Regions from separate parts of the Buttiauxella agrestis genome, predicted to be linked through region 1. Evidence: predicted binding sites of a transcription regulator. Region 1 holds the regulator's gene; each other region holds the start of a gene.
The links. Region 1 encodes PurR, which represses purine synthesis genes. Its sites were predicted from a motif close to CANGCAAACGTTTGCNTG; they were not measured.
Positions count from the first base shown of each region.

Region 1 (9,875 bases):
CGAGCCTGACTGGGCGGGCGGCAAGCCATACACCGAAGCATTCCGTCAGAAAGTACGCGACTGTTTCAACGGTGTGATCATTGGTGCAGGCGCTTATACCCCGGAAAAAGCCGAAGCATTAATCGAGAAAGGTTTGATTGACGCCGTCGCGTTTGGCCGTGATTACATCGCGAACCCTGATTTGGTTGAGCGCCTGCATCGCAATGCAGAACTCAACGCCCAGCGCCCTGAAACCTTCTACGGCGGTGGCGCTGAGGGTTATACCGATTATCCGACATTATAATCAGAGTCTTCCGTTGATAGCGGCGTTTATTCGCCGCTATACTTACCTCACATTTAGAAATTAACCTTCTAATTCTTCGAGGAATTTATGCGCTTACTTCATACCATGCTGCGTGTCGGCAACCTGCAACGCTCCATCGAGTTTTACACTAACGTACTGGGCATGACCCTGCTGCGTACCAGCGAAAACCCTGAATACAAATACTCTCTGGCCTTCGTGGGTTACGGTCCGGAAACTGAAGAAGCGGTTATTGAGCTGACTTATAACTGGGGCACCGAAAGCTATGATTTGGGCAATGCTTACGGTCACATCGCGCTGAGCGTTGATAATGCAGCCGAAGCTTGCGAACGTATTCGCCAAAACGGTGGCAATGTGACGCGTGAAGCTGGTCCGGTCAAAGGTGGCTCCACCGTTATCGCTTTCGTTGAAGATCCCGACGGCTACAAAATTGAGCTGATCGAAAGTAAAGACGCTGGCAAAGGTCTGGGTCACTAATACCCGAGTAGCGGGCATTTTTGCGCCCGCTACTGCAACCCTTCCTAAAATTTGCCATAATGCGCGCTGCTTTTTCCCCGTATTAAGAGATCCTGATGTCTGACAACACGCAACTGCATAGCCTGTGCGACCGTTTTCGTGGTTTTTATCCGGTAGTCATTGATGTAGAAACAGCCGGCTTTAACGCGAAAACCGATGCTTTACTGGAAGTCGCAGCCATCACTTTAAAGATGGATCAAGACGGCTGGTTATCGCCGGATGAAACCCTGCATTTCCATGTCGATCCGTTTGAGGGTGCAATCCTTCAGCCTGAAGCGCTGGCCTTTAATGGTATCGACCCGCACAACCCGTTGCGTGGTGCCGTCAGCGAATATGATGCGCTGCATGCGATTTTCAAAATGGTGCGTAAAGGCATCAAAGACAGCGGATGCAACCGTGCGATTATGGTCGCCCATAACGCCACATTCGATCACAGCTTTATGATGGCGGCGGCAGAACGCGCGTCGCTCAAACGTAACCCGTTCCATCCGTTTGTCACCTTTGATACCGCCGCGCTAAGCGGACTGGCGTTAGGTCAAACGGTGTTGGCGAAAGCGTGCATCGCCGCGGGCATGCCGTTTGACAGCAGCCAGGCGCACTCTGCTCTGTATGACACCGAGCAAACTGCGCACCTGTTTTGCGAAATCGTCAACCGCTGGAAACGCTTAGGTGGCTGGCCTCTTCCACTCCCGGCCGAACCTGAATCTTAAGCATAAAAAAAGCGACCCAAACCGGTCGCTTTTTTATTAGCACAAACCACATGAGCAAATAATTACTCTGCGTCTGGCTCTTCAGATTTGTGTTTCGCTGCGGTCTCTTTAATCAGAGATTGCAACTCACCACGCTGATACATTTCGATGATGATGTCACAGCCGCCAACCAGCTCGCCATCAACCCACAGTTGCGGGAAAGTCGGCCAGTTTGCGTATTTTGGCAGCTCAGCACGGATGTCTGGATTCTGTAAAATATCAACGTATGCGAAACGCTCGCCACAGGCAGACAGCGCCTGCACAGCCTGGGCAGAGAAACCACAGCTAGGCAGTTTCGGAGAACCTTTCATATACAGAAGAATGGGGTTCTCGGTGATCTGTTGTTGGATTTTTTCAATAGTGCTCATTGCTTGCTTCCTCAAACCAAGTACTGGCATTAGCCTGCCATTGTAGCGATTGACACCCTCTCCAGAAAACACCATTTTTTACAGGGTTTCTCTGTGCTGCGCGATGGAGGGACAACATGCATCAAGAATAACACTTTTCCCGCAGCGGGAAATCAGGAAATAACTATAAGCACGATCAATAAATAGCCTCACAACCATTAGTTTGGTCATTTTTTTTGCGTTCGGTAACGAAACAAGAAGAGGAATCGAAAAAGGTTATTAACTTTATTGCGTCTTATGGATTAGAATCGGCGGGTTTCGCAAAATCATACACGGGCATGATGGTATTTATCATGCATTTATTTTAACCAGGGGAATGTCGAGTGGCGCGGATAACAAAAACATCTATCACGCTCTGTGCTCTGCTATTTACCTTGCCGTATATACCATTGACGCAGGCGTCTGAACACGCTCGTCCCGTGGTCGCGCAAAAGGCGCACGTTGTGAAATCCACAACGAAGAGCACAGAAAAGAGCAGTAAGAGTAAAGAGAAAACCACTACCGCCAGCAAGAAAAGCACCACCACCAAGACCGCAAGCAAGAAAAAAGAAACCGCTGCTGCGAAAAGTAAAACCGCTAAAAACGCCAGCAGTACAAAAACCAAGACTCTTGCCAAAACCGACCGCAAAAAATCCTCTCAGCTTGCAAAAGTCCAGCCTGTTACTTTCACCGAAAAATGCAGTAAACCTCGCAAAGGTTACAAAACGCGTTGTGTGAAAGTTAAAGCAGAGCATCCAACGACTATTGCTCAGGCGCATAAAGTCCGCGTGCAAAAAGCACAAAAAACGGCAATGAATAAATTGATGGGCCAGATTGGCAAACCGTATCGCTGGGGAGGCACGTCGCCAAATACCGGCTTCGATTGCAGCGGTCTGGTTTACTACGCTTACAAAGACCTGGTGAAATTCCGCATTCCGCGCACCGCGAACGAAATGTACCACCTGCGTGATGCTTCTTCAGTAGACCGTGGCGAACTGGAAACAGGCGACCTGGTCTTCTTCCGCACCCGTGGTCGCGGCACCGCTGACCACGTCGGCGTGTATGTCGGAAATGGCAAATTCATCCAGTCCCCTCGCACGGGTCGCGATATTCAAATCACGTCGTTAAGTGAAGATTACTGGCAGCGCCACTATGTGGGTGCCAAACGCGTTATGACCTCAAAAACCATTCGCTAATCCCTCTTCGTAAAACTCGCACTTGCCCTTAAAAGGGCAAGTGCGTTTCTCTTTTGCTTTTCCTTTCAATTTGTTAACCTAAACCCGCACTAAAAGTGTTTGTTTAACAATAGATACCCTAAATAATTTGAGCCTACTATGCGGCCCGAAGAATGACGGGTAATAAGGAGTTTGCAATGTCGTTCGAATTACCTGCACTACCATATGCGAAAGATGCATTAGCCCCGCACATCTCTGCTGAAACGCTGGAATACCATTACGGTAAACACCATCAAACCTACGTCACTAACCTGAACAATCTGGTTAAGGGCACCGCGTTTGAAGGTAAAACTCTGGAAGAGATCGTTCGTACTTCAGAAGGCGGCGTATTCAACAACGCAGCACAGGTGTGGAACCACACTTTCTACTGGAACTGTCTGGCGCCAAACGCAGGTGGCGAACCAACAGGCGCACTGCTGGAAGCCATCAATAAATCTTTTGGTAGCTTTGCTGAATTCAAACAGCAGTTTACCGACGCGGCTATCAAAAACTTCGGCGCGGGTTGGACCTGGCTGGTTAAGCAAGAAGATGGCGCATTAGCTATCGTTTCAACGTCTAACGCGGGCACCCCGCTGACCACTGCGGCAAAACCGCTGTTGACGGTAGACGTTTGGGAACATGCTTACTACATCGACTACCGTAATGCTCGTGCAGGCTACCTTGAGCATTTCTGGGCGCTGGTGAACTGGGAATTTGTTGCGAAGAATCTGGCAGCGTAAAACCTAAAAGATATGGGCCGCGATTGCGGCCCATTTTAATCAGTGCAGTACGGCGGTTAACGCGCCAAATACGATCAGTGCCAGAACAATAACCGTTGTGGTGATTGAAAATTTCAAATCTGTGCTCATCGCTAAACTCCTTTTAATTACCTTACAATCGGTGTGTCAGATTGATTTTCCCACAACCAGAGATAAAAATCCTCCTGGTTTTAACCTGATATCGCTTTTCCCTCTTCCACTTTTCTTCCGGATAGGCCAAAATCCCTCGCTAATTTATTGCGTACCATCAATTCTATGCCCTCCTTCCGTTTTATGTCGCAATCCCGGCATACCCGCAACCCAAACGTTGCCTCAGGAGTCAGTGTACGCAAACGTTTAACATATTAGTTATCAGGAGTTTACGATATGGCCTGGAGTGAAATTTAATGGCGACAATCAAGGACGTGGCGAAGCGCGCAAACGTTTCCACTACAACCGTATCACATGTGATTAACAAAACTCGTTTTGTGGCGGAAGAGACACGCAATGCGGTCTGGGCGGCAATCAAAGAATTGCACTATTCACCCAGTGCCGTCGCACGCAGCCTTAAAGTTAATCACACCAAAACGATTGGTCTGCTTGCCACTTCCAGCGAAGCCCCCTATTTCGCCGAGATCATCGAAGCCGTGGAAAATAGCTGCTTTGAAAAAGGCTACACTCTGATTCTGGGTAATGCGCACAACAACTTTGAAAAACAGCGCGCTTATTTATCAATGATGGCGCAAAAGCGCGTCGATGGCCTGCTGGTGATGTGTTCTGAGTATCCGGAATATCTGCTGACCATGCTCGAAGAATACCGCCATATCCCAATGGTGGTGATGGACTGGGGCGAAGCTCGCGCAGACTTCACCGACTCAGTGGTCGATAACGCGTTCCACGGCGGTTATCTGGCCGGGCGTTATTTGATTGAACGCGGCCACCGTGAAATTGGTGCCATTCCTGGCCAAATGGAACGTAATACCGGCGGTGGTCGTCACGCAGGCTTTATGAAAGCGCTGGAAGAAGCCGGTATCGCCATTCCAGAAAACTGGATTGTTCAGGGTGACTTTGAGCCAGAGTCTGGCTACCGCGCGATGCAGCAGATCCTCGGCCAGTCTCATCGTCCAACGGCAGTATTCTGTGGCGGCGATATTATGGCGATGGGCGCGATTTGTGCCGCTGATGAGATGGGTCTGCGTGTGCCGCAGGATGTCTCCGTTATTGGTTACGACAATGTGCGCAATGCGCGTTTCTTCTCGCCTGCCCTGACCACCATTCACCAGCCGAAAGATTCGCTGGGTGAAACGGCGTTTAACATGCTGCTGGACCGTATCGTCAACAAACGCGAAGAGTCGCAATCAATTGAAGTGCATCCGCGCCTGATTGAACGCCGCTCCGTAGCCGACGGTCCGTTCCGCGATTATCGCCGCTAAAATATCGTAGGCCGTACAGCAGCGTCATCCGACAGTTCTGACGTAAATGGTGGATGACGCCTACGGCTTATCCACCCTACGAACTGCCCGATTTATAATGGCTCCTGCAACCACTCCTGATTCATCGTTTCGCTATCTCCCAGATAATCTAGTAACCAGGCTAGCGCGGGTGACGCATCATTTTGCTTCCACGTCAGGCAACACGCGGCATCCGGGAATGGGTTATCCAACGTCAGCTCGCACCATTTACCAGAATCTACCCACGGTCTGGCGATATGCAATGGCACCATACCGATACACAAACCTGCACTCAGGCAATCGGAACCCGATTCCCAATCCGGTACCACTACGCGCCGCTGGTTATCCAGCAGCCAGGTAATACGTTTGGGTAAAGAACGCGAAGTATCTTCCAGAACCAGCGACGGCCAGGCTCGCAAGTCGTCATCACTCAATGTGCCGCCTTGTATCGCCAGGGGATGATTCGCTGCCACCACGCAACGCCAGCTCAGTGTCCCCATGTCCCGGAAGGCAAAACGCCCACCGACAGGAATAGCCTGAGTGGCGCCAATCGCAACTTCAACGCGCCCATCCGCCAGTGCGTCCCACACGCCGTTAAAAACTTCCTGAAAAATATGCAGCTCGATATCCGGGAAATGACGGTAGAAATCCAACACCAGCTGGCGCGTGCGCTCCGGTTTTACAATATTATCGACCGCAATCGCCAGGTGTCCGCGCCATCCATTTGCGATCTGCTGGCACTGTTGCCGTGTCGTCATCATTTTTTTGATAACAGAGCGCCCTTCCTTCAAAAAAAAGACGCCTGCGGGGGTTAATTCCACGTCACGGTGACGGCGTTCAAACAGCGGCACAGCTAACCACTCTTCCAGTTGCCGTACCGTATAGCTGATGGCAGACGGAACGCGGTGCAACTCCTGTGCAGCACCACTGAAGCTGCCATTGCGCGCCACCGCATCTATCACTTCCAGCGAATATTCTGACCACATTTTTCTGCTCACAAATTTTTTGAACGCAATAGACAAATATTAGCGTTTCACAAGCGTAATTGCACTCCGTACACTCTCGCGGCAATCAACCTGCAAGATAAATCAAGAGAAAAACATGCAACCATCAAAAGGATTTCTTATCTGGCTGGCCGGATTAAGTGTGCTGGGGTTCCTCGCCACAGACATGTATCTGCCAGCTTTCGCGGCTATTCAGCAAGATTTACAGACCGATGCTTCCGCGGTGAGCGCAAGCCTGAGTTTGTTCCTCGCCGGATTTGCGTTCGCCCAGTTAATGTGGGGGCCGCTGTCTGACCATTTCGGCCGCAAACCTGTGTTACTGGCCGGGTTGAGCCTGTTTGCCGTCGGTTGTATCGGCATGTTGTGGGTCGAAAGCGCCACCGCGCTGTTGGTCCTGCGCTTTGTACAGGCCGTGGGTGTGTGTTCTGCGGCGGTGAGCTGGCAGGCACTGGTGACGGATTATTACCCGGCGAATCGCGCAAATCGTATTTTCGCCACGATTATGCCGCTGGTTGGCTTGTCTCCGGCACTGGCACCGCTGCTCGGTAGCTGGATTTTGGTGCACTTCGACTGGCAGGCGATCTTCGCCACCCTGTTTGGAATCACCCTGGTGCTGATGATCCCAACGCTGCGCCTGAAGCCACGCACTCAGCATCACCCGCAAACGGAAGACAATAAAGTCAGCTTTATGTCGTTGCTGCGCAATCGCGTATATAGCGGCAACGTATTGATTTATGCCGCTTGTTCCGCAAGCTTCTTTGCCTGGTTGACCGGTTCCCCATTCATCCTGAACGATATGGGTTACAGCCCGGCGGCAATCGGCCTGAGCTACGTGCCACAAACCATTGCCTTCCTGATTGGCGGTTACGGTTGTCGCAGCGCGCTGCAAAAATGGAACGGTAAGCAAATGCTGCCCTGGCTGCTGGCTTTATATACGCTGAGTATTTTCGGCACCTGGGCGGTTTCGATAAGCGGTCACGCGACCCTGACGCTGCTGCTGATCCCATTCTGTATCATGGCAATCGCCAACGGTGCAATTTACCCCATCGTTGTCGCTTCAGCACTGCTGCCATTCCCGCAGGCCACGGGTAAAGCCGCTGCGCTGCAAAACACGCTGCAATTGGGCCTGTGCTTCCTGGCAAGTTTGATGGTGTCCTGGCTTGTGGCAACGCCGCTGCTGACGACCACCAGCGTGATGCTGGTGACCATTGCGCTGGCAATGTTAGGTTATCTGATGCAGCGCCGTAAAAATGTCGAGGTCTGGCAAGCTGCTGAATCCGACGCGCATTAGTGATATGAGTGAATAACTTAGCGTGCTAACAATATTTCATTGAATCACTAAACAGGCGAGCCTATACTCATTAGCGGCTCGGTTGTCAGCACAATTATAATGAAATCGTGACGGGAGCCTTTGTGCTCCCGTTTGTTGTTTTGAGAGCTTTTTTTGTGGGCACTCGCCCCTTTCTCTGTTCTACGTCGGATATCAGGCTCACGGTTTTTTCCGTGACATTTCTCACATGCCCAAAATAGCGTCTACGCTGTTTGAAGGTTCCTCACACAATGGTGATGGAGAAGCTATGAGTTCATCGTGTATAGAAGAAGTCAGCATAAGAAATAACCCGTGGTATCGAATTGTTAACGAAATGCTCGCTAAAGCCGGTGTGGAAATCAACGGCCCGCGCCCTTTCGATATACAGGTTAAGCATCCCGATTTTTTTAAACGCGTCCTGCAAGAGGGTACACTCGGGCTGGGTGAAAGCTATATGGACGGTTGGTGGGACTGCGAGCGTCTGGATATATTTTTCAATAACACCATTCGTGCCGGACTGGAGAATCAACTTCCCCGCCATTTAAAAGACACACTGCGTATTGCCGCGGCCCGGATAATGAATCTGCAATCTAAAAAACGCGCCTGGATTGTTGGCAAAGAACATTACGATCTTGGCAATGATTTATTTAGCCGCATGCTTGATGAGCATATGCAATATTCCTGTGGTTACTGGAAAGAAGCCACCACGCTCGGCGACGCGCAGAATGCCAAACTAAAAATGATCTGCGATAAACTCCAACTGGAACCGGGAATGACGCTGCTGGATATTGGTTGCGGCTGGGGCGGTCTTGCACAATATGCGGCCCGACATTACGGCGTCGCGGTGCACGGTGTCACAATCTCTGCCGAACAACAAAAAATGGCGCAGGAACGGTGTGCGGGTCTTGATGTGACTATTTTGCTGCAAGACTATCGCGAACTGGATATGCAATTTGACCGCATTGTTTCCGTCGGTATGTTTGAACATGTCGGGCCAAAAAACTATGCCACCTATTTTAGTGTCGCCGACCGTAATCTGAAACCGGAAGGGATTTTCCTCCTGCACACCATTGGTTCTAATAAAACCAATAACAACGTGGATCCGTGGATTGATAAATATATCTTCCCGAATGGGTGTCTGCCATCGGTGCGCCAGATTGCACAAGCCAGCGAAGGGCATTTCGTGATGGAAGACTGGCATAACTTTGGTGCCGATTACGATAAAACATTGATGGCCTGGAATGAGCGTTTCCTGCACCACTGGCCTGAAATCGCCGATAACTATTCCGAACGTTTTCAACGCATGTTTAGTTATTATCTGAATGCCTGTGCCGGAGCCTTCCGCGCCCGTGATATTCAGCTATGGCAAATTGTCTTTAGTCGCGGCATTGAAGACGGCTTACGTGTTCCACATTAATGAATAATGGCCCCGGTATCTCCGGGGTCACTATTCGCTGCAATTCCGTAGCATTTTCTTAACAAAGCGTGACCCTCCTCACGTTTCCATATCTCCTTTCTTCCCGAGTTTGATCCCGTTAACATTTATTCGCTTCTCAGTTGGAAACCGGTTTCCGTTTTGTTTCACAATAACTGCACTTCCCGAAACAATAACAAGGATACCGCCATGAGCATCTACCAAAAAATGGTCAATGTGATTGAGCACAAAGTCACCCCCATGGCTGGAGCAATGGGTTCTCAGCGCCATGTCATCGCTATCCGCGATGGTTTTATCTCAGCTCTGCCGTTCATGATTATCGGTTCGTTCTTGTTAGTGTTTATTTTCCCGCCGTTCTCGCCTGATAGCACCTGGAGTTTTGCCCGCTCGTGGCTGAATTTCTCGCTCACTTATCGTGAACAACTCATGCTGCCGTTTAACCTCAGCATGGGCGTGATGACGTTCTTTATCTCCGTCGGTATCGGCGCAAGTCTTGGCAAGCATTACAAGCTCGACCCTATCATGACGGGTCTGTTAGCATTTATGGCCTTTTTGCTGGTTGCCGCGCCCTATAAAGACGGGCAAATTTCGACGCAGTATTTCTCGGGCCAGGGCATCTTTACCGCGCTGATTACGGCGATTTACGCCAGTGAAATGTATGCGTTCTTAAAGCGCCACAACATCACCATTCGCCTGCCAAAAGAAGTGCCCACCGGCGTGGCGCGTTCCTTTGAAATCCTGATCCCGGTGGT
Region 1 covers NZ_UIGI01000001.1:2,256,590-2,266,464, reverse strand. Annotated here, with positions in the region: gene DY231_RS10945 (alkene reductase) at 1-283, shown strand, start outside; gene gloA (lactoylglutathione lyase) at 371-778, shown strand; gene rnt (ribonuclease T) at 874-1,527, shown strand; gene DY231_RS10930 (Grx4 family monothiol glutaredoxin) at 1,590-1,934, opposite strand; gene DY231_RS10925 (C40 family peptidase) at 2,297-3,148, shown strand; gene sodB (superoxide dismutase [Fe]) at 3,325-3,906, shown strand; gene cydH (cytochrome bd-I oxidase subunit CydH) at 3,946-4,035, opposite strand; gene purR (HTH-type transcriptional repressor PurR) at 4,332-5,357, shown strand; gene punR (DNA-binding transcriptional activator PunR) at 5,450-6,361, opposite strand; gene punC (purine nucleoside transporter PunC) at 6,477-7,670, shown strand; gene cfa (cyclopropane fatty acyl phospholipid synthase) at 7,957-9,105, shown strand; gene DY231_RS10890 (PTS sugar transporter subunit IIC) at 9,313-9,875, shown strand, end outside.

Region 2 (9,875 bases), 1.1 Mb from region 1:
CCTTCCACCGCGCGGGCTTTGATGCCATCGACGTACACATGAGTGATTTACTGGCAGGCCGTCGTGGTCTGGAAGATTTCCAGGCGCTGGTGGCGTGTGGCGGCTTCTCTTACGGCGACGTACTGGGTGCTGGCGAAGGTTGGGCGAAGTCCATTCTGTTCAACTCCCGGGTGCGCGATGAGTTCGAAACCTTCTTCCATCGTCCACAAACCCTGGCCTTGGGCGTGTGTAACGGCTGCCAGATGATGTCGAACCTGCGCGAACTGATTCCTGGAAGCGATCTGTGGCCGCGCTTTGTGCGTAACCATTCAGACCGCTTTGAAGCGCGCTTCAGTCTGGTAGAAGTCACCTCCAGCCCGTCTTTACTGCTGCAAGGCATGGTCGGCTCCCATATGCCAATCGCGGTTTCTCACGGCGAAGGGCACGTGGAAGTGCGCGATGCGGCGCATCTGGCCGCACTGGAAAGCAAAGGGCTGGTGGCACTGCGCTTTATCGACAACTTCGGCAAAGTTACGCAAAACTACCCGGCGAACCCGAACGGTTCCCCGAACGGTATTACGGCAGTGACCAACGAAAGCGGGCGCGTGACCATTATGATGCCGCACCCTGAGCGTGTGTTCCGTACTGTAAGTAACTCCTGGCACCCGGAAGAGTGGGGCGAGGACAGCCCGTGGATGCGCATCTTCCGGAATGCGCGTAAACAACTCGGTTAAGTTGTTGTGGAATCCCTGCTTCGGCAGGGATTTTTTTGTCACCATTTCCCGACAATGGCGCTCTTTAGGTGTCTCTGATTTGCGACACTTAACATATTGATTTTTATTGCTTTGCAAAATATGATTTTTAAGTGTTGCTAAATAGCGACGTTACGGTTGAAAAACAATCAGCTTGCAGTGTGAGTCATTAAATAAATAAACATAATGGAAACATTGGCATGCATTATTTGTAGCAAACATGGCACATAGTATGCATAATACTGCGCAGTGGCTCATTCACCCTCCTATGTCAGCCCCCGCAAGGGTTGTGCTACATAAAACTTAGAATGACGCACTCCAGGTGCCTGCCGTCCACCTTTTGATTATTGTCAGTCTTGTACTGCTTTATCATGCTCCGGGCGAAACGTTGAGTAAGGCACCGCCTGATTCCAGAACAAAGGCAGAGATTATTCTCTGCCTTTGTTGTTTCTGAACTTTAAACTCCCGCCAATCCCCGTTAGCATCGAATCATTCAGGTAGACAATGAGATGAAGCTATTGAACCAGTGGCACTTTTTCCCTCGCTCCCTACGTCAGCTTGTCATGATGGCCTTTTTGCTGGTGCTGGTTCCCTTGCTGGTGCTGGCGTGGCAAGCCTGGCAAAGTCTGAATGCCCTGAGCGACCAGGCCGCCGTCACCAATCGCACAACGCTTGTGGATGCGCGTCGCAGTGAAGCGATGACCAACGTGGCGCTGGAAATGGAACGGAGTTATCGACAGTACTGCGTGCTGGACGATACCACGCTCGCTAAGGTTTATGAGGGGCAGCGCAAACGTTACGCGCAAATGCTCGAAGCCCACGCTGGCGTCCTGCCGGACAATCATCTTTATCAAACATTGCGCCAGTCGCTCAACGACCTCGCTGAAATTCAATGCAAAAACAGTGGGCCAGATTCTGCTGCCGCGGCACACCTTGAAACCTTCGCCACGGCTAATGCTGAAATGGTGCAAGCGACACGCGCGGTGGTGTTCTCTCGTGGGCAGCAACTCCAGCAAGAAATCGCCGAACGCGGACAGTTCTTCGGCTGGCAGGCGCTGGTGCTGTTTTTGTTAAGCGTCGCGCTGGTGATTATCTTCACACGCATGATTATCGGCCCGGTTAAAGGCATTGAACGGATGATCAACTTGCTGGGCGAAGGGCATTCGTTGGGCAACGCGGTACTGTTTAAAGGGCCGCGCGAATTGCGCTCGGTGGGGCAGCGAATTGTCTGGTTAAGCGAACGTCTGTCCTGGCTTGAATCTCAGCGTCATGAGTTTTTACGCCATATCTCACATGAGTTAAAAACTCCCCTCGCCAGTATGCGCGAAGGCACTGAACTGCTGGCAGACCAGGTCGTTGGGCCGCTAACCAACGACCAAAAAGAGGTGGTCGAAATCCTCGATAACAGCAGTCGTCACTTGCAAAAATTGATTGAACAATTGCTGGATTACAACCGCAAACTGGCGGACGTTCCGGTCGAACTTGAGAAAGTTGAATTGGCACCGTTAGTGGATGTGATTATTGCCGCTCACAGTTTGCCAGCACGGGCTAAAATGATGCGTACCGTATGTGATTTTATCCCGGAGCCTGTCCTCGCCGAACCCATGCTGCTCATGAGCGTATTGGATAATCTCTATTCCAATGCGGTGCACTATGGGTCTGAATCCGGTACCATTTATTTACGTAGCACGCAGGTGGGGAACACTCTTCACATTGATGTCGGTAATACGGGTGATCCTATTCCGCCTGCGGAGCGAGAGATGATTTTTGAACCTTTTTATCAGGGAAGTCACCAGCGCAAAGGTGCGGTTAAAGGGAGTGGCCTGGGCCTGAGTATCGCCCAGGATTGTATCCGTCGCATGCATGGCGAATTGCATCTGATTGACGATGAAACGGCAGATGTCTGCTTCCGAATTGAGTTGCCTGTTTTTCCCGAGAACAAATAAAAAATGAAAGTGACTATTTTTCGCCCTTTGTCAGCATTGCTCCTGCCCTTATTGCTGGCGAGTTGTGTGCAAAACGCAGCGCCCAAAGACGTAAAACATCCGCCGGTGGCAGAAGAGCCGGAACAACAGCTAGCGGATTACCTATCGACAGATTGTGAAGATATCTGGCAAAACCAGAGCCACGACTCGATGAGCAACCCGCTGTACTGGCTGCGGGCGATGGACTGCGCCGAACGTTTAGCGCCTGCACAGGCGCGAGCGGAAGCACGTCGCTGGCCGTCCGATAGCTGGCGCGATACCTTCAAGCGAGGCATTTTGCTGGCGAATGCCAAAATCTCCCCCACCGAGCGCCGTCGTTACATGGTTAAGCTCGATGCGATGACAGCTGAAGTCCCTTCGCAAATGCGTTCATTGTTCCAGGTCTGGCGTGATGGGCAGGCATCTTTGCTGGCACTTTCTGACGAACGCACGCGCTACAGTAAATTGCAGCAATCCTCAGACAGCGAGCTGGACACGCTGCGTGAGCAGCAACAACGGCTCAGAAGCCAGTTAAGTTTGACCACCCGAAAACTGGAAAACTTAACCGACATCGAGCGCCAGCTTTCCAGCCGTAAACCTGCCAGCACAGAATTGCCGGACAACACCAAACCCGCGCAGGAGGCGAAACCATGACGCAACGTAAACCCGCCAGATTACTGCTGGTCGATGACGATCCGGGCTTGCTGAAACTTCTCGGTATGCGCCTGACGAGCGAAGGTTACACCGTCTCGACCGCCGAAAGCGGTGCCGAAGGGTTGCGTCTGCTTGGTCGTGAAAAAATCGACTTGGTGATCAGTGATTTGCGGATGGACGAAATGGACGGTATGGCGCTGTTCGCTGAAATCCAGAAAGTGTATCCGGGCATGCCGGTGATCATTTTGACCGCTCACGGCTCGATTCCTGACGCCGTCGCGGCAACGCAACAGGGCGTGTTTAGTTTCCTGACTAAGCCTGTCGATAAAGACGCGCTTTATAAAGCCATTGACGATGCGCTGGTGCACTCGGTCATCGCCGGAGACGACATGTGGCGCGATACCATCGTCACTCGAAGCCCCGCGATGCTGCGTTTGCTGGAGCAGGCGCGCATGGTTGCGCAGTCGGACGTCAGTGTGTTGATTAACGGGCAAAGTGGCACCGGCAAAGAGATTCTGGCGCAGGCCATTCATAACGCCAGCCCGCGCAGCAAAAAAGCATTTATCGCCATTAACTGCGGCGCGCTGCCGGAACAGCTACTGGAATCCGAGCTTTTTGGTCATGCCCGTGGTGCGTTTACCGGTGCGGTCAGCAGCAGGGAAGGGTTATTCCAGGCCGCAGAAGGCGGAACGTTATTCCTCGATGAAATTGGCGACATGCCAATTCCTTTGCAGGTCAAATTGTTACGTGTTTTGCAGGAGCGCAAAGTGCGCCCGTTGGGCAGCAACCGCGACCTGGATATCAACGTGCGTATTCTCTCGGCTACTCACCGTGATTTACCTAAAGCGATGGAGCGCGGCGAGTTTCGTGAAGACTTATTTTACCGTCTGAACGTGGTGAGCCTGAAAATTCCAGCGTTGCAAGAGCGTGCAGAAGATGTGCCGTTGCTGGCAAACCATTTGTTACGTCAGTCCGCCGACAGGCATAAACCGTTTGTGCGCAGCTTCTCAACCGATGCCATGAAGCGGCTGATGGCGGCAAGCTGGCCGGGCAACGTGCGCCAGTTGGTCAACGTGATTGAACAATGTGTAGCGTTGACGTCCGCTCCGGTTATCAGCGATGCGCTGGTGCATCAGGCGCTGGAAGGTGAGAACACCGCGCTGCCGACGTTTGTCGAAGCGCGTAATCAGTTTGAGCTGAATTACCTGCGCAAACTGTTGCAAATGACCAAAGGAAATGTGACTCAGGCGGCGCGTGTTGCGGGGCGTAACCGTACCGAATTCTACAAATTACTCTCACGGCATGAGCTCGATGCCAATGACTTTAAAGAGTAGTCTGTGGTAAGTTTGGGCTATCGATGAAGTGCGGGATGACAGAGAAAACTATGAAAAAAATTGATGCGATTATTAAACCGTTCAAGCTGGATGACGTTCGCGAAGCGCTGGCAGAAGTTGGCATCACTGGCATGACGGTCACAGAAGTTAAAGGTTTTGGTCGTCAGAAAGGGCATACCGAACTGTACCGTGGCGCTGAGTACATGGTGGATTTCCTGCCGAAAGTGAAAATTGAAATTGTCGTCACCGACGATATCGTTGATACCTGCGTGGATACCATCATCCGCACCGCGCAAACCGGCAAAATCGGCGATGGTAAAATCTTTGTCTTCGATGTAGCTCGCGTGGTGCGTATCCGTACTGGCGAAGAAGACGACGCCGCGATTTAATTTTTCCCCCTCACCCCGGCCCTCTCCCCAAAGGGGCGAGGGGGAAAGAAAATCCCCTCTCCTGTGGGAGAGGGCTAGGGTGAGGGCATGTTTTCGGCTGAAAAATTACATCACTTTATGCGGGCCAAAACACTCATAGTGAATTCGGCTCTGCTCAACGCCCAACTTCACTAATTGCTCCGCTGCAAAACGCATAAAGCTCACCGGCCCGCACAGATAAAACTGCATATCTGGTGCACTGATTTTGCTCTCAAGAGCGACTAAATCCATCAAACCTTCGCTATCAAACTTCGCCTGAGCGCGGCAGTTTTCTCTCGGTTGGCGATACCACACGTGGTTTTCAAAACGTGGCAATTGCGCACCCAGCAGAGTCACTTCATCGGCAAACGCGTGCACGTCGCTATGGTCTGCCGCGTGGAACCAGTTCACCTGGGCTGCATGCTGAGTTTTTGCCAGTGTATCCAACATTGCCAACATCGGCGTCTGGCCAACGCCTGCGGAAATCAGCGTAACCGGAGTTTGTGCGTTCACGTCCATAAAGAAATCACCGGCAGGCGCAGCCAGATGCACTTCATCACCTACTTGTGCGTGGTTATGCAACCAGCTTGAAACCTGACCCAAATCTTCACGCTTCACTGCAATGCGATAGCTTTTGCCATCGGCTTTACGAGTCAGTGAATACTGGCGAATTTCTTGATGCGGGAAACCTTCTGGTTTCAACCACACACCGAGGTATTGGCCAGGCTGATAATCGGCAACGGATTTGCCATCGACAGGCTCAAACTCAAAGCTGGTAATCAATGTGCTTTGCGGCTCTTTTGCCACAATACGGAACGCGCGAGTGCCTTCCCAACCGCCATTTTTCGCTGCATTGTCCTGATAGATTTCCGCTTCACGATTGATAAACACGCCCGCCAACACACCATACGCTTTGCCCCAGGCATCCAGCACTTCCTCGCCCGGGCTGAACATTTCATCCAGCGTAGCCAAAAGATGGCCGCCGACAATATCGTACTGCTCAGGTTTGATCTGGAAGCTGGTGTGCTTCTGGGCAATTTTTTCTACCGCAGGCAACAGCACCGCCAGATTTTCAATATTGGTCGCGTACGCGCAGATAGCATTGAACAGCGCTTCACGCTGATCGCCGTTGCGCTGGTTGCTCATATTAAAGATTTCTTTCAGCTCAGGGTTATGGCTGAACATACGTTCGTAAAAGTGTGCGGTAAGTTTTGGACCGGTCGCGGCAAGCAGGGGAATGGTGGATTTCACAACAGCGATGGTTTGGGCATCAAGCATGGTATAGCTCCATTTTCTGACATTAAAATCTAATGATGTATTTTAAATGCATCTTATAAAACTCTTCACCAAAAAAAAAGCACTACATTGTAAATGGATACTGACTGAGTCGATTCGGCTCACAGAACATGAAATTCCTGCAAGTTGATGATGAATTAATATCCGTTGAAATAAGCGATGACTTTTGCCTTCAAACCCTTGCAGGACGCCAAGCCAATCGTTTGCGTAAAAACCTATGTCAAGACCTATCACGCAACACTGTTTCGGTTTACACTGTTGCCCGTTGTATTTAAGGCGGCCAAAAAGCTGTTCAAATATTTACTGTTAGCTGAGTCTGGAGATGCGAATGTTAAAACGTGAAATGAACATTGCCGATTATGATGCCCAACTGTGGCAGGCTATGGAGCAAGAAAAAGTACGTCAGGAAGAGCACATTGAACTGATCGCCTCCGAAAACTACACCAGCCCGCGCGTAATGCAGGCTCAGGGTTCTCAGTTAACCAACAAATACGCAGAAGGCTACCCAGGCAAGCGTTACTACGGCGGCTGTGAATATGTCGACGTGGTTGAGCAACTGGCTATCGACCGTGCAAAAGAGCTGTTCGGCGCTGATTACGCTAACGTACAGCCGCACTCCGGTTCACAGGCTAACTTTGCGGTATACACCACTTTGCTGGAACCAGGCGATACCGTTCTGGGTATGAACCTGGCACACGGCGGCCACCTGACACACGGTTCCCCGGTAAACTTCTCCGGCAAGCTGTACAACATCGTTCCTTACGGCATCGATGAAACTGGTCACATTGATTACGCAGATCTGGAAAAACAAGCCAAAGAACACAAACCGAAAATGATCATCGGTGGTTTCTCTGCTTATTCCGGCGTCGTTGACTGGGCAAAAATGCGTGAAATCGCTGACATGGTCGATGCGAAGCTGTTCGTCGATATGGCGCACGTTGCAGGCCTGATTGCGGCTGGCGTTTACCCGAACCCGGTTCCACATGCTCACGTTGTGACGACCACAACGCACAAAACGTTGGCAGGTCCACGCGGTGGTTTAATCCTCGCGAAAGGTGGCAGCGAAGAGCTGTACAAGAAACTGAACTCCGCGGTATTCCCAGGCGCGCAGGGCGGCCCACTGATGCACGTCATCGCGGGCAAAGCTGTGGCACTGAAAGAAGCCATGGAACCTGAGTTCAAAACTTACCAGCACCAGGTTGCCAAAAACGCGAAAGCGATGGTTGCAGTGTTCCTGGAACGTGGCTACAAAGTGGTTTCTGGCGGTACTGATAACCACCTGTTCTTGCTGGACCTGGTTGATAAAAACCTGACCGGTAAAGAAGCTGATGCAGCGCTGGGCCGTGCAAACATCACCGTGAACAAAAACAGCGTGCCAAACGATCCTAAGAGCCCGTTTGTGACTTCCGGTATCCGTATCGGTACGCCTGCGGTGACGCGCCGTGGCTTCACTGAAGCTGACGTCCGTGAACTGGCTGGCTGGATGTGTGATGTGTTGGATAGCATCAACGACGAAGCGGTTATCGAGCGCACTAAGCAGAAAGTTCTCGATATCTGCGCACGCTTACCGGTGTACGCATAATCTGTTGAAGACCCCGGCTCGCCGGGGTTTTTTTATGCCCAAATCACACCTGATTCAACGACTCTTCAGCGTACAAATAACCCACTCCCATCACCTGTTGCGGTCGACTCAACTGCCCGAAACTGATTTGTGTCGCATTTGCCTTGAGTGAATCGCCATGGTCAAACGGATTAAATCCAATTTGCTTGTCGATGGTCGCAAGCCAGCTTTCGCCAAACCCGCAGCTTCTGCCATAAAACAAAATCTGATTGATATTCAAAATATTGAGGAAGTTGTACAGGCTTAACCCAATGGCGTTAGCCGAACTTTCTACCCAACGGCAAACGTATTCATTACCTTCATGCCAGGCGGTAATTAACTGTGTTGAAGTAATAGATTCCGGGTCGAGCTTTGGCGAAATGGGTTGTGATTTTAGCCAGATGCGCGCCTGCTTTTTTAACGCCGTCAACGAGGCCACAGTTTCCAGGCAGCCATAACGTCCACAGTCACACGCCATGCCGTCGGGGTTCACAATCGTGTGGCCGATTTGCCCGCTGCCGTACAGGCTCCCGCGATAAATTTGCCCGTTAATCACAAATGAAGAACCGATACCGTAATCGACGTTTATCACACAGAAATCCTGGCGATTCGCCGGATTCTGCCATTTCTCTGCCAGTGCCAGCATCACGCAGTCGTTATCCACCCTGACGGTTACGCCGAGCTTTTCTTCCAGAAGATATTTGATTTCTACCGGTTCACGCCACGGCGCTTGCGGCATGGTTTGCGACACTCCCGTCACCGGATCGACTTGCCCGTGGATCCCGAGCGCCAGGTTAATTTTCTTTTTCGGCCAGCATTTACGTTGCGTGCGCCAGATATTCTCGATAGCGGCGAGTAGCGCCTGTGGCGTAGCAGCATTAACCTGAATCCGTTCAAACTCCCCCTGCGGTGAAAGCTGTGCATCGCACAGCTGGCTTTCAATGCTGGTAGGGGTGACATTCATGCAAAGAATGAAATCGCCATCGGGCGGGATCTGGTAACTGCCGCTGTTGATACCACGGTTACTCAGATTTTCGCTGGAATGGCTCAGTTTTCCATCCTGCACCAACTCTTCAAGAATTTTGCTCACTGCGGGAATCGACAGCCCGGTGTACTGCGAAAACTGCGATTTACTGAGCCGCTTATGCTGCCACACCAGTTTCATCAACGTCTGGCGATTGAGTTGCCGCACGCGTTGGTTGTTCAGCCCTGAGTCATACATTTCACTAAACTCCGTTAACTTTATTGTGTGAGCATTAAGCATTCTAAGGCGCAATGAGTTCTCTACACTGCAAACATAACGTATTTCACTGTTGTTTGTTTACTGGAGAATCGAAATGTACGGAGCCGTTAACGTCTGGCAAGAGACGATTGCGTTACCCACATGGACGACCGGTGCAGAAGACCCGAATCCGATGTTCCTCGAAAGCCGTGTTTACCAGGGTTCATCCGGTGCGGTGTATCCCTACGGCGTGATTGACACCCTGAGCGGCCAGCGCGAAATGCGTGATTACAACGCCGTCTGGATAGAAAACGATTTTATCCGCGTGATGCTGCTACCAGAACTGGGGGGCCGTATTCACCGTGCTTATGACAAAGTGATGGAGCGCGATTTCGTTTACTACAACGAAGTGGTGAAACCGGCGCTGGTGGGATTGGTCGGGCCGTGGATTTCCGGCGGTATCGAATTTAACTGGCCGCAGCACCATCGCCCAACCACTTTTATGCCTGTCGATGTGACTTTCCAGAAGCATGACAACGGCGCACAAACTGTCTGGTTGGGTGAAGTGGAGCCGATGCGCGGCCTGCAAGTCATGACCGGGTTTACGCTCTACCCGGAAAAAGCGCTGATTGAAATCACCGGCAAAGTATTCAACGGCAACGCCACG
Region 2 covers NZ_UIGI01000001.1:1,175,988-1,185,862, forward strand. Annotated here, with positions in the region: gene purL (phosphoribosylformylglycinamidine synthase) at 1-713, shown strand, start outside; gene DY231_RS05615 (sensor histidine kinase) at 1,241-2,677, shown strand; gene qseG (two-component system QseEF-associated lipoprotein QseG) at 2,681-3,349, shown strand; gene glrR (two-component system response regulator GlrR) at 3,346-4,683, shown strand; gene glnB (nitrogen regulatory protein P-II) at 4,734-5,072, shown strand; gene hmpA (NO-inducible flavohemoprotein) at 5,178-6,368, opposite strand; gene glyA (serine hydroxymethyltransferase) at 6,715-7,968, shown strand; gene DY231_RS05650 (ROK family protein) at 8,012-9,208, opposite strand; gene DY231_RS05655 (DUF5107 domain-containing protein) at 9,324-9,875, shown strand, end outside.
Region 2: a site for PurR is predicted at 6,579-6,596, ahead of glyA (serine hydroxymethyltransferase). Genes of this name have one in related genera too.

Region 3 (9,875 bases), 1.5 Mb from region 1:
ACTCCATCACTTTTTCTTTGACGTTAAGGAATACAGATGCAATCGACTGCCCGGATAAACTGCTGCGCCCTAATCCAAGGTAATTATCACCACCCAGAACATCCAGCACCGTCGCTCCGTTATCCAGAGTGCTGCGTTTAACGGGCACCAAATCAGACTGCGGTTTATCACCACGGAGAATAAAGAACAGGTTATTACGCTCGTGCTGATTGAGGTATTTATATGCAGTATTGTTCATTGCCAGATGGTCAGAACTCACCACAATCACGGTATTTTTAAAATATGGTGAGGCTTTTATTTTTTCGATAAGAGCGGCAATATGTTCCTGGCTACAGGCCACTGCGCTAAATGACTGGTTTTCTTTGCCGTCAAAATTATAGCTGCGGCGTTTGCAGGTTTTTGAGATAAAACCATCCGGGTGATGAGTATCAACCGTGAGCGTAAACAGCGAGAAACGTTTATTCGCTTTCGACAATTCCACATACTTCTCAAAGACTTCGTCCAGCACCGTATCGTCATAAAAACCCCAGTTGTTGCGGTACTGCGGGTCAGCAACCATGGTTTTCAGCTCTTGCGCACCGTACATGTGGTCAAAGCCGTGAGATTGTAAAAAGACGTCTTTGCCGGCAAAGCGTAAATCTGCGCCCTGCATAAAATAGTTTTCATAGCCGGACGCTTTCAGGATATCGCCCAGGCAAATATTCTTCGGGAAGAAACTCGATAACGAAGCGGATGAATTCCCTTCGAACGGTGCAAATAATGGAATGCCGCATTGCGAAGCGACCATTCCGGCAATCGTGTAATCGGTGCCCGGTAATTGCACGGTATGGCTGAAATCTATTCCTTCATTTTTAAGTCCGGTTAATTCCGGTGCTAAATCAGGGAATAATTCGGGTTCGAAATAGGTGCGCTCAAGACTTTCGCCATAAATATAAACCAGGTTGAGTTTTGGATTTTTAATCACTCCCTGCGGAACCTGATAATACACAGCGAAGTCGGAATCACCCGAGCGCGTTTGTGATTTCACCAGCTCAGTCACCTGACGAAAAGCCGGTGACGCATCCACCGAGGCCAGCGCCAAAACCAACGCCAACAAGCTGTAGCCAAAATGATGCGGATAACCTTTTCGGCGGCGTAAAACCCAGGTCAACGCGCCAAAAACCGCCACCAGCGCAACAAACACACCCACGCCCGGCAGGATGTATTTACCTATTCCGGCTCCGGTCATGCTGCTGGTCAGCGTGTACAGTACCGCGTCGTTGATCCCTTCACCGGTAAAGTAGTTACTGGCAACAAAAGTGACGTTCAGGACAATATACAGACCCAAAATAAGAAGGATGACGCTAAACCACCAGATATTACGTCCAGCTTTAGCGGCATACACGGCGATGGCTGCAACAAACAACACAATTGAAAGCATTTCCGACAACGCCTGACCCTCGAAATAAACGCGCTCACTGGCGCTAAGCTGTACCCAGTCATTTCTGAAGGCTAAATCTAACGTTGTTGTCACATTCCTGCAATTTCCATGACATGAAAGTGTGCTGCATTTCGGAATTGTACGTGTTCTGTTGGCAGATGAGTCAATGTTCAATAGCTGGCAGCTATCACAGTCATCGTTAATACAACGATTGGGCGGATTGACCGATGCGCGGCATCAATGATTTAATCCCGTCGCTGTTATGATTTTTTAAAGTGGAATTGTAACGCGCAACAAATATAGACCACCCGGCAACGGGTGGTTTTTTTTTACCTGTCGCTCAGGTTGTTAGGTTATACCTTTTGATTCGATACAGCCTACCCATTAGAACCAAATGCTTATATTCGGTACCTTTCTCCCATCGCAAAACGGAGGAAGTACAGATGTCTTTAATTAATACAAAAATCAAACCATTCAAAAACAGCGCTTTTAAAAACGGTGAATTCGTTGAAGTTACCGAGCAGGATGTAGAAGGTCGCTGGAGCGTTTTCTTCTTCTATCCAGCTGACTTTACTTTTGTATGCCCAACTGAATTGGGTGATGTTGCTGACCACTACGATGAATTCCAGAAACTGGGCGTGGATATCTACTCTGTTTCCACCGACACCCATTTCACTCACAAAGCATGGCACAGCAGCTCTGACACTATCGCGAAAATCAAATACGCGATGATCGGCGACCCAACTGGCGCACTGACTCGTAACTTCGAAATCATGCGTGAAGACCGGGGCCTGGCTGACCGCGGCACCTTTATTGTTGACCCACAGGGCATCATTCAGGCTATCGAAGTGACTGCCGAAGGCATTGGTCGTGACGCATCTGACCTGCTGCGCAAAGTGAAAGCCGCTCAGTATGTGGCTTCTCACCCAGGTGAAGTTTGCCCGGCTAAATGGAAAGAAGGCGAAGCGACTCTGTCTCCGTCTCTGGACTTGGTCGGCAAGATTTAAGTTACCCGCATTATTTCTAATTTATCGGCTGCGCTTGCAGCCGATTTTTCTCGCCATCAGGGAGATTTACCCATGCTCGACAACAATATGAAAAACCAACTCAAGGCCTACCTTGAGAGATTAACCAAACCTGTTGAGTTGATTGCCACGCTGGATGACAGTGCAAAATCAGCGGAGATAAAGGAACTGCTGGCTGAGATCGCGGAGTTATCGGACAAGGTTTCCTTCACCATTAATAACGATTTGCCGGTGCGCAAACCGTCGTTTTTAATTACCAACCCAGGCTCCGATAAAGGCCCGCGTTTTGCCGGTTCCCCACTCGGCCACGAATTTACTTCTCTGGTTTTAGCTTTGCTGCAAACCGGGGGACACCCGTCGAAAGAGTCGCAGGATTTGCTGGAGCAAATTCGTGAAATCGACGGCGATTTCCATTTTGAAACCTATTACTCGCTCTCCTGCCACAACTGCCCGGACGTGGTGCAGGCGCTGAACCTGATGAGCGTGTTGAACCCGCGTATCAGCCACACGGCGATTGATGGCGGCATTTACCAGAATGAGATTACGGATCGCAATATCATGGGCGTACCTGCAGTATTCCTGAACGGTAAAGAGTTCGGCCAGGGGCGCATGACGCTGGCTGAAATCGTCAGCAAAATTGATACCGGTGCTGAAAAACGTGCTGCCGAAGCGCTGAACAAACGCGAAGCTTACGACGTGTTAATCGTCGGCAGCGGCCCGGCAGGTGCAGCGGCGGCGGTGTACTCCGCACGTAAAGGCATTCGCACCGGTCTGATGGGCGAGCGTTTTGGCGGCCAGGTTTTAGATACCGTTGATATCGAAAACTACATTTCAGTGCCAAAAACTGAAGGCCAGAAACTGGCAGGCGCACTCAAAGCGCATGTTGATGATTACGACGTAGACGTTATCGACACGCAAAGCGCCAGCAAACTGATCCCGGCGCAAACCGAAGGCGGATTACACCAGATTCAAACGGCCTCAGGTGCCACACTGAGTGCACGCAGCATCATCATTGCGACGGGTGCAAAATGGCGCAACATGAATGTGCCGGGCGAAGAACAGTACCGCACCAAAGGCGTGACGTACTGCCCGCACTGCGACGGCCCGCTGTTTAAAGGCAAACGCGTCGCGGTGATCGGCGGCGGCAACTCCGGCGTGGAAGCGGCGATTGATCTGGCGGGTCTTGTTGAACACGTTACGCTGCTGGAATTTGCCCCGGAAATGAAGGCCGACCAGGTCTTGCAGAAGAAACTCCGCAGCCTGAAAAACGTCGATATCATTTTGAATGCCCAAACGCTGGAAGTGAAAGGCGACGGCAGCAAAGTGACCGGATTAAAGTATAAGGATCGTGTGACACAAAAAGTACATGATATTGAACTGGCAGGTATTTTCGTACAAATCGGGCTGTTGCCGAACACCAACTGGCTGGAAGGCAGCGTTGAGCGTAACCGCATGGGTGAAATCATCATTGATGCGAAGTGCGAAACCACAGTGAAAGGCGTATTTGCGGCGGGTGACTGCACCACCGTCCCCTACAAACAGATTATTATCGCCACCGGCGAAGGTGCCAAAGCCTCTCTGAGCGCATTTGATTATCTGATTCGCCAGTCATAATAAAAAGCGGCTCACCATTTGATGAGCCGCTTTTTTAATATTCTTTCGGCAAATATTTTACCGTGACCAGCCTTCCGCGCTTTATCTCAACATAATCCCCACGGCGTAATTCACCCAGAATCGCCATGATGGTGCTTCGGGCAAGTTGCGTACGTTCCTGAATAAAGTCCGCCACATTAATATTGCAACGCATCTCAGGCGCCAGGGTTTGAAGCTCAATTAATTTATTGCGCACCATGACATACGCCGACACCCCCACAAGATGCTCTTCACGCAGGGAGTAAATCTGCAAAAACCAGGAAAGAATGCTCGCGACCGGTTCCCATAACTGTTGTTGCGTAAAAATGGCAAATGCCTGATCGGCTGGCACAACGCGCGCCGTGCAGGTTTCTTCAACCTTTAAAAACCAGCCACCCCGTGGTCTCATACATTCCGCGATGCCAAAAATCAGCTCTCCGCGAACCGAAGAAAGCACCAAACCGTCAACGCTACGAATCGCGCTAAAATACCCGTCGGCAAATAAATAGAGGGATTTTTCATTTTCCCGAATAGCGTAAATCTCATCGCGAGGATGAAAAACGTGATCGGTTCCCACCGCATTAAGCGCCTGACGCAACAACGCTATTTCAGTGACTGGACGAGGAGGATAAAAAGAAGGATAGCTGTGGCCGTTGTTTTGATTATTTGCGGTATCCATGAATAAACCTTTTTTATTCTTATCTCCAATATAATAGCTGATAAAAAAAGCGGCCTAAGCCGCTTTCTGTATTATTGAATGAATAAAATTACTTGCGGCGCCAGGTGGTACCCTGCGCACCGTCTTCCAGCACGATACCCATTTCATTGAGGCGGTCACGAGCCTGGTCTGCCAGCGCCCAGTCTTTAGATTGACGCGCATCGTTACGCTGTTTGATAAGCGCCTCGATTTCAGCCACTTCGCTGTCGTCGGACTGTGCACCGCCTTGCAGGAATGCTTCTGGATCCTGCTCAAGCAAGCCCAACACGCCTGAAAGCTGGCGTAACGCCGCCGCCAGGCCATTTGCTGCCGCCAAATCTTCTGTTTTTAAGCGGTTCACTTCACGCGCCATATCGAACAGTACGGAATAGGCTTCCGGGGTATTGAAGTCGTCATCCATCGCTTCACGGAAACGCGCTTCAAACGCTTCGCCACCGGCAGGCTGAACACTTGAATCCGTGCCGCGCAGTGCAGTGTACAAACGATCCAGAGAAGTACGCGCCTGTTTCAGGTTTTCTTCGCTGTAGTTCAACTGGCTGCGATAGTGACCGGACATCAGGAAGTAGCGAATGGTTTCCGCGTCGTAATATTTCAGCACGTCGCGCACGGTGAAGAAGTTGCCCAGTGATTTGGACATTTTCTCGCGATCGACCATCACCATGCCCGAGTGCATCCAGGTGTTAACGTATTCGCCGCCGTGCGCACAGGTGGACTGCGCGATTTCGTTTTCGTGGTGCGGGAACATCAAATCTGAACCGCCACCGTGAATATCAAAATGGTTGCCGAGCTGTTTGCAGTTCATCGCCGAACATTCGATGTGCCAGCCTGGACGGCCCTCGCCCCACGGCGACTGCCAGCTTGGCTCGCCCGGTTTAGACATCTTCCACAACACGAAATCCATTGGGCTGCGCTTAACGTTCGCTTCGACTTCAACGCGAGCACCAGCTTGCAGTTGATCCAGATCCTGACGCGAAAGCTTGCCGTAATCCGCGTCGGTTTCCACGGAGAACATCACATCACCATTGCTGGCAACATAGGCGTGATTACGCTCGATAAGCTGTTCAACAATTTCGATGATGTCTGGGATATGTTTGGTGGCGCGAGGCTCGCTGTCCGGGCGCAAAATGTTCAGCGCGTCGAAATCGGTGTGCATTTCAGCCACCATGCGATCAACCAGCGCCACGAAGTCTTCGCCGTTTTCGTTAGCGCGTTTGATAATTTTGTCGTCGATATCCGTAATGTTGCGCACGTATTTCAGCTTATAGCCGATAAAACGCAGGTAACGTGCGACCACATCAAAGGCAACAAAAGTACGGCCATGTCCGATATGACACAAATCGTAAACGGTGATACCACACACGTACATGCCAACCTCTCCGGCATGAATAGGTTTGAATTCCTCTTTTTGGCGACTCATTGTATTGAAGATTTTTAACATCAGGGGATTCCATGTAAGTGTGTCGAAACGGTGCAATTGGCTATATTAAACCATAATTTTACCCAGAGGCAGTGTGCTTTGCGAGGATATAGCTTACTGACTCACAGTGTACAGTTATGCTATAACAACCACCTTGTGTGGCGGCACCGTCTGCCGGAACACTGTCTGACTAAATATAGGATGCACAGCATGGTTACTTTTCATACTAATCACGGCGATATCGTAATCAAAACTTTTGATGATAAAGCGCCTGAAACTGTTAAAAACTTCCTCGAGTACTGCCGCGAAGGTTTCTACGCCAACACCATTTTCCACCGTGTGATCAACGGTTTTATGATCCAGGGCGGCGGTTTTGAACCGGGTATGAAGCAGAAAGAAACCAAAGACACCATTCAAAACGAAGCGAATAACGGCCTGAAAAATACCAAGGGCACGCTGGCAATGGCTCGTACCCAGGCGCCACATTCTGCAAGCTCCCAGTTCTTCATTAACGTAGCGGATAACGATTTCCTGAACTTCAGCAGCGAAAGCATGCAAGGTTGGGGTTATTGCGTATTTGCCGAAGTCGTTGAAGGCATGGACGTAGTAGAAAAAATCAAAGGCGTGTCCACGGGTCGCAGCGGTATGCACCAGGACGTTCCTAAAGAAGACGTGGTTATCACTAGCGTAACCGTAAGCGAATAATTCGCCCGATGGCGATGACGCTTTTTATCGCAGATTTACATCTGTGTTCAGAAGAACCGGCGATCACCGCCGGTTTTCTGCGTTTTCTGGCAGGCCGCGCTCGGGAAGCAGACGCGCTTTATATCCTTGGCGATCTGTTTGAAGCCTGGATTGGCGACGACGATCCGGAACCGCTGCACCGCCAAATCGCGCTAGCAATCAAAGACCTGGTGGATTCTGGCGTGCCCTGTTTCTTTATTCATGGCAACCGGGATTTCCTGCTTGGCAATCGCTTTGCCCGCTTAAGCGGTATGACGCTGCTGCCAGAAGAAAAAATCGTTGAACTGTATGGCCGCAAAATTTTGCTGCTGCACGGCGACACGCTCTGTACTGACGACCACGGTTATCAGGCATTTCGCAAAAAAGTCCATCAGCCCTGGCTGCAATGGTTATTCCTCGCCCTACCGCTGTTTATCCGCAAACGCGTCGCCGCCAAAATGCGTGCTGACAGCAAAGCCTCAAATAGCAGTAAATCTATGGCGATTATGGATGTGAACACGCACGCGGTTATCGACGCCCTCGAACGCCATCAGGTGCAATGGATGATCCACGGTCATACCCATCGCCCGGAAATTCATCCGATTTCAGCCAATGGTAAACCCGCGTTTCGCTGCGTGCTTGGCGCATGGCACACACAGGGATCGATGATTAAAGTGACTGCTGAAGACGTCGAGTTAATTCCTTTTTCTTTTTAAACAAAATCACCTCTTTTTGCCGCTTTGTTAACCACGCAACCGTTTTCCTTGCTCTATGTTCATGGTATTCTCTGAGCCCTTCTGACCGACCGAGCCACGTTCGGTGATGTTTGCATACCCACAGGAGTTTTGAGACGCATGTCCTCCAACCAGACCCCAGCGCGTATCGCCATTGTCATGGGTTCCAAAAGTGACTGGGCTACCATGCAGTTTGCCGCAGAAATCCTCACCGCCCTTGAAGTCCCGCACCATGTAGAAGTGGTTTCCGCACACCGCACTCCCGATAAACTGTTCAGTTTTGCCGAACAAGCAAGCGACAACGGTTTGCAGGTGATTATTGCTGGTGCAGGCGGAGCGGCACATTTGCCGGGCATGATTGCGGCGAAAACGCTGGTCCCCGTGCTGGGCGTGCCCGTTCAAAGTGCGGCATTAAGCGGCGTAGACAGTCTCTATTCTATTGTGCAAATGCCGCGTGGTATTCCCGTCGGCACGCTGGCGATTGGCAAAGCAGGTGCTGCAAATGCCGCGCTGCTGGCCGCTCAAATTCTTGCCCTGCATGACAGCGGCTTGCATCAGCGCCTGCAAGCGTGGCGTCAAAGTCAGACTGACGAAGTGCTGGAAAACCCTGATCCACGGGGTGATGCATGAAACGCGTCTGCGTATTAGGGAATGGTCAGTTAGGCAGAATGCTGCGCCAGGCGGGTGAACCGCTGGGCATCGCCGTTTATCCGGTTGGCCTTGATGCCGAACCTGAAGCCGTGCCATTTGCACAAAGTGTTATCACCGCAGAAATTGAGCGCTGGCCTGAAACCGCCCTCACCCGTGAATTAGCGCGTCATAACGCGTTTGTGAATCGTGATGTTTTCCCGATTATCGCCGACCGCCTGACGCAAAAGCAGCTATTCGATAAGCTCGAACTGGCTACCGCACCGTGGCAACTGCTCTCTGGCCGTGATGAATGGACGAGTGTTTTCCAAAATCTGGGTGAGTTAGCCATTGTGAAACGCCGCGTTGGCGGTTACGACGGGCGCGGACAGTGGCGTTTACGCAGCCATGAAACCGATCAGTTGCCTGACGATTGCTATGGCGAGTGCATCGTTGAGCAAGGGATTAACTTTTCGGGCGAAGTTTCGTTAGTAGGCGCTCGCGGTCACGATGGCACAACCGTGTTTTATCCGCTGACGCATAACCTGCATCAGGACGGCATTCTGCGCACCAGCGTGGTGTTCCCACAGGCGAACATTGAGCAGCAGCAACAGGCGGAAGCCATGCTTTCGGCGATTTTGCACGAGCTGAACTATGTTGGCGTGATGGCGATGGAGTGCTTTATCACTCCCGCCGGGTTGCTGATTAACGAGCTTGCGCCGCGCGTGCATAACAGCGGGCACTGGACGCAAAACGGCGCATCCATCAGCCAGTTTGAACTGCATCTGCGGGCGATTGTGGATCTGCCACTACCGCAACCGGTGGTGAACTCGCCTTCAGTGATGGTCAATCTTATCGGCACCGACCTGAATTATGACTGGCTGAAACTGCCACTGGTTCATTTGCACTGGTACGATAAAGAAGTGCGCGAAGGTCGCAAAGTCGGCCATCTCAACCTGAACGACAGCGATACCGGCAGACTGAGCGCTTCTCTCGAGGCACTGGTACCGTTGCTTCCAGCGGAATACGCCAGCGGCATTGCCTGGGCGCAAAGTAAGTTCTAATCACAGTGGCGGGTGGCATTTTTGCTCACCCGCTCTGCCCCTCAAGTTCCCCAGCCTTTCTTTTCTATACGCGAAAGCGCACAATCCACGGCGTTTCTGGCCTCACTCGCTCTAAGGTTTTATATGCAAAACGCTCGTCCTAATACTCAAGATTATGACCATCTGCTGCGCAACGGTACGGCGCTTATCGACGTGCGCGCGCCGGTTGAATTCAGCCAGGGAGCGATGCCTGGCGCGCTGAATTTACCGCTGATAACCGATGAAGAGCGTGCAGCCGTAGGCACTTGCTACAAGCAGCATGGGCAGCAGGCGGCGGTGAAATTAGGGCATAGTCTGGTTCATGGCGAAATCCGCGAGGCGCGTTTGCAAAAGTGGCTTGCCGCCTGCCGCGAGAATCCGCAGGGTTATTTGTGTTGCGCGCGCGGAGGAATGCGTTCGCATCTGGTTCAGCAGTGGTTACGCGAAGCGGGCGTTGACTATCCGCTGGTCGAAGGCGGTTATAAAGCACTGCGCCA
Region 3 covers NZ_UIGI01000001.1:3,710,475-3,720,349, forward strand. Annotated here, with positions in the region: gene opgB (phosphatidylglycerol--membrane-oligosaccharide glycerophosphotransferase) at 1-1,429, opposite strand, end outside; gene ahpC (alkyl hydroperoxide reductase subunit C) at 1,864-2,427, shown strand; gene ahpF (alkyl hydroperoxide reductase subunit F) at 2,500-4,059, shown strand; gene DY231_RS17605 (helix-turn-helix domain-containing protein) at 4,094-4,756, opposite strand; gene cysS (cysteine--tRNA ligase) at 4,845-6,233, opposite strand; gene ppiB (peptidylprolyl isomerase B) at 6,423-6,917, shown strand; gene lpxH (UDP-2,3-diacylglucosamine diphosphatase) at 6,932-7,651, shown strand; gene purE (5-(carboxyamino)imidazole ribonucleotide mutase) at 7,790-8,299, shown strand; gene purK (5-(carboxyamino)imidazole ribonucleotide synthase) at 8,296-9,360, shown strand; gene mnmH (tRNA 2-selenouridine(34) synthase MnmH) at 9,484-9,875, shown strand, end outside.
Region 3: a site for PurR is predicted at 7,684-7,701, ahead of purE (5-(carboxyamino)imidazole ribonucleotide mutase). Genes of this name have one in related genera too.